DNA from 3 places in the Mesorhizobium sp. WSM3868 genome. Region 2 is predicted to be linked to each of the others. Evidence: predicted binding sites of a transcription regulator. Region 2 holds the regulator's gene; each other region holds the start of a gene.
What was found. Region 2 encodes LexA, which represses DNA repair genes until DNA is damaged. Its sites were predicted from a motif close to TGTTCNNNNTGTGTTCNG; they were not measured.
Positions count from the first base shown of each region.

Region 1 (3,277 bases), on a different contig from region 2:
GGCGGCTTCGAGATCGAGACCGAGATGTCGGTCCATGCCTCGCAGCTCAAGCTGCCGGTGAACGAGATGGCGCTCGACTACGGCCGCCGCCCGGAAGGCTCATCGTCGAAGCTGTCGACTTTCCGCGACGGCGCCAGGATCCTGTGGATGTTCGCCATGCTGGTGAAGGAGACGCAGCCGCTGCGTTTCTTCGGCACGTTTGCCCTGTTCTTCCTGGCGGCCAGCATCGGGCTGATGATCCCGGTGCTGATCGAGTTCGCCGAGACAGGACTTGTTCCGCGCATGCCGACCTGGGTGCTGTCCGTTGGCCTGCTCCTCTTGTCCATGCTGGCGATGGTCACCGGGCTGATCCTCGATTCGGTGTCGCGCGGCCGGGCCGAACAGAAGCGCATCTTCTATCTTTCCATCCCTGCCGGCCGCATCGAGCGACGCGCGGGCTTCAACGGCGAGGCCTCCCGGAAGAGGGAGGCGGGCAAGCCCTCGCGAGCCGCCTGATGGTCCGGCTTGGCCGCTTCGTGCTTGCCGGCGGCATCGGCTTCTTTGCCGATGCGGCCGCGCTCTGGCTGCTGCTTTCCGTCACGCCGCTAGGGCCGCTGGCGGCGCGCGTGCTGTCGATCGGCTTCGCGCTCACCGTCACCTGGCAGATCAACCGGCATCTGACCTTTGCGCCGTCGAGCCGAGGCATCGCGCAGGAAGGCGCGCGTTACGGGGGCGTCGGCGTCGCCACCAGCATCGTCAATTATCTCGTCTATTGTGCCCTTCTGTTCGCGCTGCCCTCCCTGCCGCCGCTGGCGGCGCTGACGGTCGCCTCGCTGGTCGCGATGGCGCTGTCCTTCGTCGGCTATTCCCGGCTGGTCTTCGACCGATAGTCTCTGGCCGATTGGCAGATGCCGCCGATTTCCCTATATCGGCGGCAGAGATTGCCGGAGGCCCGAGATGCCGTTGAAAATCGCCGTCCAGATGGACCATGTGTCGACGGTGTCGATCGCCGGCGACACCACCTTCGCGCTGTCGCTGGAAGCGCAGCGGCGCGGCCACAAGCTTTTCCACTACACGCCCGACCGGCTGTCGATGCGGGACGGGAACGTGTTCGCGCGCGCCGAGGAGATGCAGGTGCGCGACGAGAAGGGCAGTCATTATTCGCTGGGCGAGCCGGTGCGCACCGATCTGTCGGAGATGGACGTGGTGCTGCTCAGGCAGGACCCGCCCTTCGACATGAACTACATCACCACCACCCACATTTTGGAACGCATCCATCCGACGACGCTGGTGGTCAACGACCCGGCCTGGGTGCGCAACAGCCCGGAAAAGATCTTCGTCACCGAATTCCCGGACCTGATGCCGGAAACGCTGATCACCAAGGACCCCCAGGAGGTGGCCGCCTTCCGCAGGGAGTTCGGCGATATCATCGTCAAGCCGCTCTACGGCAATGGCGGGGCGGGCATCTTCCATCTGCACGAGGCCGACCGCAACCTTGCCTCGCTGCTCGAAATGTTCGGCCAACTGTTTCGCGAGCCCTATATCGTGCAGCGCTATCTCAAGGACGTGCGCAAGGGCGACAAGCGCATCATCCTGATCGACGGCGAGCCGGTGGGCGCCATCAACCGCGTGCCGGCCGAGCACGATTCGCGCTCCAACATGCATGTCGGCGGCCGCGCCGAGAAGACCGAGCTGACGGAGCGCGAACGCGAGATTTGCGCCCGCATCGGGCCGGCGCTCAGGGAACGCGGCTTCATCCTCGTCGGCATCGATGTGATCGGCGACTACATGACCGAGATCAACGTCACCTCGCCGACCGGCGTGCGCGAGGTGCGGCGCTTCGGCGGCGCGGACATTGCTGCCCTGTTCTGGGACTGCGTGGAAGGAAAGCGGAAGTAGCGCCCCTCAGGTGCCCCTGAGCGGGACCGTATGTTCCGGTAATGTTCTTGCTTAAGCCGCAAATCTGTGGTTGTCTAAACCAAACTCGCTCGCCGCCTGATCGCAGGACCTGCGAGCGAGCCGGTATCCGGGGGCTTGAGACAAGATGGTAGCGCGGGTTCGCACGGTGGCTTTCCAGGGCATCGAGGCCGTGCCGGTCGATGTCCAGGTGATGATCGCGCCGGGCAAGGTCGGGATGCAGATCGTCGGTTTGCCGGACAAGGCGGTGGCAGAGAGCCGGGAACGCGTGCAGGCCGCGCTTCATGCCTCCGGCCTGTCGATGCCGTCGAAGAAGGTGACGGTGAATCTCGCGCCGGCGGACCTGCCCAAGGAAGGCAGCCACTACGACCTGCCGATCGCGCTCGGATTGATGGCCGCGCTCGGCGCCATTCCTGGCGATATGCTGGCCGGCTATGTCGTGCTCGGCGAATTGTCGCTCGACGGCACCATTGCCGCTGTCGCCGGCGCGCTGCCGGCGGCGATCGGCGCCAACGCCGAAGGCAAAGGCCTGATCTGTCCGTTCGCCTGCGGGCCGGAGGCAGCCTGGGCCGGCAAGGATTTCGATATCCTGGCGCCGCGCAGCCTGATCGCCATCGCCAACCATTTTCGCGGCACCCAGGTGCTGTCGCGTCCCGAGGCCGGCATCCAGGTCGCCGCGCGCGATCTGCCGGACCTTGCCGACATCAAGGGCCAGGAAAGCGCCAAGCGGGCGCTGGAAGTGGCGGCGGCGGGCGGCCACAATCTCCTGATGGTCGGACCGCCGGGCTCGGGCAAGTCGATGCTGGCGCAAAGGCTGCCCTCGATCTTGCCGCCGCTGGCGCCGAAGGAGCTGCTCGAAGTCTCGATGATCGCGTCGGTGGCGGGCGAGCTCGGCGAAGGCAAGCTGACAGACCGACGGCCGTTCCGGGCGCCACATCATTCGGCGTCGATGGCGGCGATGGTGGGCGGCGGCTTGCGCATGCGGCCGGGCGAAGTGTCGCTTGCGCATCACGGCGTGCTGTTCCTCGACGAGTTCCCGGAATTCACGCCGCAGACGTTGGACGCGCTGCGCCAGCCGCTGGAGACCGGCGACTGCGTGATCGCGCGCGCCAACCACCGCGTCACCTATCCGGCGCGCATCCAGCTGGTGGCGGCGATGAACCCGTGCCGCTGCGGCATGTCGGGCGAGCCCGGCTATCGCTGCCTGCGCGGCGAGCGCTGCCGCACCGAATACCAGGCGCGCATTTCCGGCCCGCTGCTCGACCGCATCGATCTCAGGATCGAAGTGCCGGCAGTCTCGGCAAGCGACCTGATCCGGCCGGACAAGGCCGAGACCAGCGCCGCGGTGGCGCAGCGCGTGGCGCGCGCCCGGGCCATGCAG
Region 1 is NZ_NSGB01000002.1:174,068-177,344, reverse strand. It holds gene CK221_RS04085 (glycosyltransferase) at 1-495, shown strand, start outside; gene CK221_RS04080 (GtrA family protein) at 495-869, shown strand; gene gshB (glutathione synthase) at 937-1,878, shown strand; gene CK221_RS04070 (YifB family Mg chelatase-like AAA ATPase) at 2,024-3,277, shown strand, end outside.
Region 1: the regulator LexA is predicted to act here: its motif matches at 1,910-1,927, upstream of CK221_RS04070 (YifB family Mg chelatase-like AAA ATPase).

Region 2 (3,277 bases):
CCGAGGACATCAACGAGGCGATGCGGCGGACCGGCATCTATCACATCATCTCGATTTCGGGCCTGCACATGGCGCTGGTCGCCGGCACGGTCATGCTTCTGCTGCGCGGCGCCTTTGCGCTGTTCCCGGATTTTTCGTCACGCCGGCCGGTGAAGAAGTATGCCGCGGCAATCGCGCTTATGTCGATCGCCGCCTATCTCGTCATCTCCGGGTTGGTGGTCGCCGCCGAGCGAAGCTTCATCATGCTGGCCGTCATGCTGATCGCCGTGCTTTTCGACCGCGCCGCGCTGACGATGCGCAATTTGGCGATCTCGGCCATCGCCGTCATCCTTGTGTCGCCGCATGAAGTGGTTGGCCCGAGCTTTCAGATGTCGTTCGCGGCAACCGCCGCCCTTGTCGGCGCCTATGCCGGCTGGTCCGACTACCGCGCCGGCAAGGTGAGAGCGCCGCCGGAAAAGCGTTCGTTCCTGCGGTTCATGTCGCACAAACTGGCAGTCGGAGCAGGTGGCGCCGCAATGACGTCGATCATTGCCGGAAGTGCCACGGCGCTGTTTGCCATCTGGCATTTCCAGCGCGTCTCGCCGCTCAGCCTGCTGGCCAATCTCGCGATCATGCCGATCGTCACGATCGTGATGTTTCTGGCCGTCGCCAGCGCGGTCATGATGCCGTTCGGCTTCGACGGGCCCTTCCTCTATTTGATGGGCAAGGGCCTGGCGGCCATGATCGCGATCTCGGCGTGGATTTCGGAGTGGTCGCCGGTCGATGCCGTGGGCCTGATCTCGATCCATTCGGTGCTGCTGGCGACGATCGCGCTCGTCATCGCCACGATGGCGACTACGTGGCTCAGGCTGACCGCAATTCCTTTCGCTGCCGCGGCCGTCATGATCATCCCGCAGGTGCGCACGCCGGACCTGCTGATCTCGGAGGACGCGCATCTGGTGGCGATGCCGATCGGCGGCGGCGAACTCGCCATCAATCGTGCCCGCTCCAACGAGTTCACTACCGATAACTGGAAACGCGCGCTCAAGGCCGAAACGATCGTGCCGCCGGAGACATTCGCCAAGGGCACGCTGGACATAGCCGATCCCGTCGACCTGCCGCCTGGATCGCCCTTTTACTGCACGGGCGATCTCTGCATTGGCCGGCATCCATCGGGCGCGATCGTCGCGCTCGCCGAGAACCGCGAAGCTGCCAGGCCTGCCTGCGACTTCGCAGACCTCATCGTCATCAACGACGCCACGGCCTACAATCCCTGCCGCGATCCACGTATCCTCGTCGTCACCAAGCGGCAGCTTGCGCGCGACGGCAGTGCCGCCGTCTTCTTCGATCCGCAATCGGCGACGGCGCGAGCAACCATTCAATACGCCGTCGAAAAACCGTACCGCCCTTGGCACGAACAGCGGCGCTACTCGCGTGAGGCGAGGGGGTTGGCGCCTTACAAGAAGCCCGAGAAGCCGGAAGCCAAGCCGCAGCCCTTCAGTAGCGGCGGATGAGCCCGACGAGCTTGCCCTGAACCTTGACGCGATCGGGACCGAAGATGCGCGTCTCATAGGCCGGATTGGCAGCCTCGAGCGCGATAGAGGCGCCCTTGCGGCGGAAGCGCTTCAGCGTCGCCTCCTCGTCGTCGACCAGCGCCACGACGATCTCCCCGGGGCTCGCAGTGCTGGCGTTGCGGATGATGACCGTGTCGCCGTCGAAGATGCCGGCCTCGATCATCGAGTCGCCTTTGACCTCGAGCGCGTAGTGCTCGCCGCCGGCGATCATGTCCGGCGGCACTGTGATCGAATGTGTCTGGTGCTGGATGGCGTCGATCGGCACACCGGCGGCAATGCGACCCATCACCGGGATGGAGACGGCCGAAACGGCGTCGTCGTCATTGCTGGGCGTCGGCGTGCGTGCGGGCGCCGCGGGTTTGATCTGGCGACCGAGATTGCCTTGGCCGCCCTGGATGACGCTCGGAGAGAATTTCTTCGCCGCATTGAGGCCGGGCGCGATCGAGTCAGGTAGGCGCAGCACTTCAAGTGCACGCGCTCGGTTCGGCAGCCGGCGAATGAAACCGCGCTCCTCCAGCGCCGTGATCAGGCGGTGGATGCCCGATTTCGAGGCAAGGTCGAGCGCTTCTTTCATCTCGTCGAAAGACGGCGGAATGCCGCTTTCCTTGAGCCGTTCATGGATGAACATCAGCAGTTCATGTTGTTTGCGCGTCAGCATGGCGGCCCCCATGGGTTCTGAAACCAGAATCAGAAAAACAAACCCAGAACAAACACTATCTGTTCCAGTTGTGTTCCGCAACCGTTTAAAGTTTAGTGAATGTGTTGACGTTTTGTTCAGCGTAACATCAGAACGCTGCATTCCTCGCCGGCTTCAGCCGCCGGTGCGAAGGGTTGGCGCACGATCAGGCCATTGGCATCGGCGAGCATCCTCAGCATCGAGGAATCCTGGATGCCGAACGGTGTTGCGATCAGCGCCCCCGCATCTTCGCGGACCACGGCGCGCACATAGTCCTGCCTGAGATCGTTGGCGTGCATTGCGGCGCCTAACCGGGCCGTGCGGATTTCCTGCCGGCAGGACCGGCCGCCCAGCCGCGCCAGAAGCGGCTTCAGGAACAGCTGCGAGCAGACCAGGCTTGCGACCGGATTGCCGGGCAGGCCGATGCAGCGAATGTCGCCGAGCCGGCCAAACATCAACGGCTTCCCGGGACGCATGGCGATCTTCCAGAAGTCGAGCTGCATGCCTTCGCCGGTCAGCACGTCGTGGATCAGGTCGTGGTCGCCGACGGAGGCGCCGCCAAGCGTGACGATGACGTCGGCGCCGGCCTTGACCGCCTTCTTGACCAGGGCCGCGATCGCGTCCTTGCGGTCGGCGGCGATGCCGAGGTCGAGCGCGCGCGCGCCGACCGACTGGGCCGTAGCTGTGAGGCCATAGGCATTCGACGAGATGATCTGGTCGGGGCCGAGCGCGCTGCCCGGCGGCAGCAATTCGTCGCCGGTGGCGATGATGGCGAGCAGCGGCTGCCGCACCACGTTGAGACTCGGATGGTTGGCCGATGCCGCCAGCGAAAGCGCCGCCGGATCGAGCTGGCGGCCTTTTTCGAGGAGCAGGTCGCCCTCGCAGAAGTCGAGCCCGCGGCGACGGACGTTGCGTCCTTCCGCGGTCGGCTCGGTCACTTCGATGCTGCCGCCGCCGAGATCGCGGACATTCTCCTGGATAACGACGGTATTGGCGCCTTCGGGGAGCGGCGCGCCGGTGAAAATGCGCACGGCCTCGCCCTTGCCGA
Region 2 is NZ_NSGB01000005.1:203,149-206,425, reverse strand. It holds gene CK221_RS10940 (ComEC/Rec2 family competence protein) at 1-1,493, shown strand, start outside; gene lexA (transcriptional repressor LexA) at 1,477-2,211, opposite strand; gene glp (gephyrin-like molybdotransferase Glp) at 2,328-3,277, opposite strand, start outside.

Region 3 (3,277 bases), on a different contig from region 2:
CTGGTAGGCCTCGATCGCCTCGCCGATGGCGCGCGCCTCTTCCTCCGAATCCCAGGCGGCATGGACATGCACCTTATCGTCCTCGGGGTCGTTGCGGTCGGTGAACAGCGTCTTGCCGAAGCGGCCCTCATTGTGGGCGATAAGATGCGAAGCCGCACCCAGTATATGCGCGGTGGAGCGGTAGTTGCGCTCCAGCCTGATGATGGTGGCGCCGGGAAAATCCTTGTCGAAGCGCAGGATATTGTCGACCTCGGCGCCGCGCCAGCCATAGATCGACTGGTCGTCGTCGCCGACGCAGCAAATGTTGACAGTGGATTGACGCCGGTTTCCCTCCCCCTTGAGGGGAGGGTGGCCGGGTGAAGCCCGGTCGGGAGGGGTCCTCGCGGCAGTGCTCGACGCTCCGGCGCCTGATGACTGGGCGGCGCCTTCCGCGGCGACCCCCTCCGTCCGCTTCGCGGACACCTCCCCCTCAAGGGGGGAGGATTGCGGCCTCTGCGCCAACAGGCGCAGCCACATGTATTGCGCGGTGTTGGTGTCCTGGTACTCGTCGACCAGGATGTATTTGAACTTGCGGTGATAGTCCTTCAGCACGTCCGGATAGGCGCGGAAGATGCGGATCGGGTGATAGAGGAGATCGCCGAAGTCGCAGGAATTCAGCGTCTGCAGCCGCTCCTGATAGGCCTTGTAGAGCTGGCGCCCCTTGCCGTTGCCGAAGCTGCGCGCGTCGCCTTCCGGAATCTCGTCGGGGCCAAGGCCCTTGTTCTTCCAGTTGTCGATCATCTGCGCGAAGGTCTTGGCCGGCCAGCGCTTGTCGTCCAGATTTTCGGCCTGGATCAGCTGCTTGATCAGCCGCACCACGTCATCGGTATCGAGGATGGTGAAATCGGATTTCAATCCGGCAAGCTCGGCATGCCGGCGCAGCAGCTTGACGCCGATCGAGTGGAAGGTGCCGAGCCAGGGCATGCCCTCGACATTCTGCTCGCCGATCAGCAAGCCGATGCGCTGCTTCATCTCGCGCGCGGCCTTGTTGGTGAAGGTGACGGCGAGAATCTGCGAGGGAAAGGCCCTGCCGGTGGCAAGGATGTGGGCGATTCGCGTGGTGAGCACCCGCGTCTTGCCGGTGCCGGCGCCGGCCAGCACCAGAACCGGGCCTTCGGTCGTTTCAACAGCGAGCCGCTGTTCGGGATTGAGGCCGTTCAGATAATCGGGCGCACGGTTCTGCGCGTTGCGTGCGGCCATGGCGCGCGCGGCAAGGCCGGATGGGGCGGCGGGCCGCGCATTCGGTTCGTCAAAAAAGGGCATGTCTTCCGAAAAGCCGGACATCGCCCCCGAATGTAGTGATTCGGCAGCGAAAGGCCAGAAGTGTCTCCGTTTTGTTCTAGTTGTTCCTGTTCGGGGCCGCCTTGACAGGCGCAACTTGCGAGAGAAAGCTGCCAACAGGGCAGGGACGGCAAGCCGTTGCCTCAGAGGCGCCGCAAGCGCGCAACAGTCGAAGGAGTATCGTCTTGGCTGTCACCATCACCTCCCTCGTCCTTTTGCTTATCGGCCTGGTCCTCGGCGGCGGCGGCATCTGGCTGGTGACGTTGGGTGGCAGCTGGTACTACCTGATTGCCGGACTGGCCTTCCTGATCACCGCCTGGCTCGTTTTCCGCCGCAGATCGACAGGGCTCTGGCTCTATGCCGCGATCGTGCTCGCCTCGCTCTGCTGGGCGGTGTGGGAAACCGGCTTTGATTGGTGGCAGCTCGGCCCGCGCGGCGGCATCATCGTTCTCATCGCGCTCTGGCTGCTGACGCCATGGGCCAGGCGGGGATTCACCGGTCCGGACGGACGCGCTCCGCTCATCCTGGCGGTGCTCGCATCGCTTGCAGTGGCCGGCTATTCGATGACCGCCGATCCGAAGGACATCGGCGGCACGCTCAACACCGATAAGGTGACGCCGACGGCCAATCTCGGCGGCGACATGCCGGCGGGCGAATGGCATTTCTACGGCCGCACGCCGTTCGGCCAGCGTTACTCGCCGCTCGCTCAGATCACGCCGGACAATGTCGCCAAGCTGCAGCCGGCCTGGACCTACCGCACCGGCGACATGAAGGGTCCGGACGACATCGGTGAGACGACCTATCAGGTAACGCCACTCAAGGTCGGTGATGCGCTCTACATCTGCACGCCCCACAATTTCGCCATCGCGATCGATGCCGCGACCGGCAAGGAGAAATGGCGCTACGACCCGAAGATCAAGCTCGATCCCAACCGCCAGCACCAGACCTGCCGCGGAGTTTCCTATTACGCCGATGCGAAGATCGCGGCGGGCCAGCCCTGCGCGGCACGCATCTACCTGCCGACTTCGGACGCCCGGCTGATCGCTCTCGATGCCGCGAACGGGCAAGTTTGTCCGTCCTTCGCCGAAGGCGGCACGCTGAACCTGATGGCCAACATGCCCTTTCCGAAGTCGGGCTGTTACTATTCGACCTCGGCGCCGCTCATCCTCGCCGGCAAGATCATCGTCGGCGGCGCGGTCAACGACAATTATTCGACCGAGGAGCCGTCGGGCGTCATCCGCGCCTATGACGCGGGCACCGGCGCGCTGTTGTGGAATTGGGATTCCGGCAAACCGGATCAGACGACGCCGCTGCCGGCGGGGCAGAACTACACCAACAACTCGCCCAACATGTGGTCAACGGCGAGCGCCGACGAGAAGCTTGGCCTGCTCTACCTGCCGCTCGGCAACCAGACGCCCGACCAGCTCGGCATGGGCCGCAGCGCCGATGTCGAAAAATTCTCCTCCTCGATCACTGCGCTCGACCTCAACACCGGACAGTTGCGCTGGGTGCGCCAGACGGTGCATCACGACCTGTGGGACATGGACGTGCCGGCGCAGCCGACGCTGGTCGACATCACGACGGGGAGCGGCGTGGTGCCGGCACTGGTAGGGCCGACCAAGCAGGGCGATCTTTATGTGCTCGATCGGCGCACTGGCGAACCGATCATTCCGGTGAAGGAAGTGCCGGCACCGGGCGGAGCGATCGAAGGCGACCATACCTCGCCGACGCAGCCGTCCTCCGACCTGTCGTTCAACCCGAAGCCGCTGACCGGCGCCGACATGTGGGGGATCACCATGTTCGATCAGCTGGCGTGTCGGATCGAACTGAAGAGACTGCGTTACGAGGGACGCTACACGCCGCCCTCGCTGCAGGGCACGCTGGTCTATCCCGGCAATTTCGGTGTGTTCAACTGGGGCGGCGTCGCGGTCGACCCGGTGCGACAGGTGATGTTCGG
Region 3 is NZ_NSGB01000013.1:53,781-57,057, reverse strand. It holds gene CK221_RS20340 (UvrD-helicase domain-containing protein) at 1-1,323, opposite strand, end outside; gene CK221_RS20335 (glucose/quinate/shikimate family membrane-bound PQQ-dependent dehydrogenase) at 1,506-3,277, shown strand, end outside.
Region 3: the regulator LexA is predicted to act here: its motif matches at 1,364-1,381, upstream of CK221_RS20340 (UvrD-helicase domain-containing protein).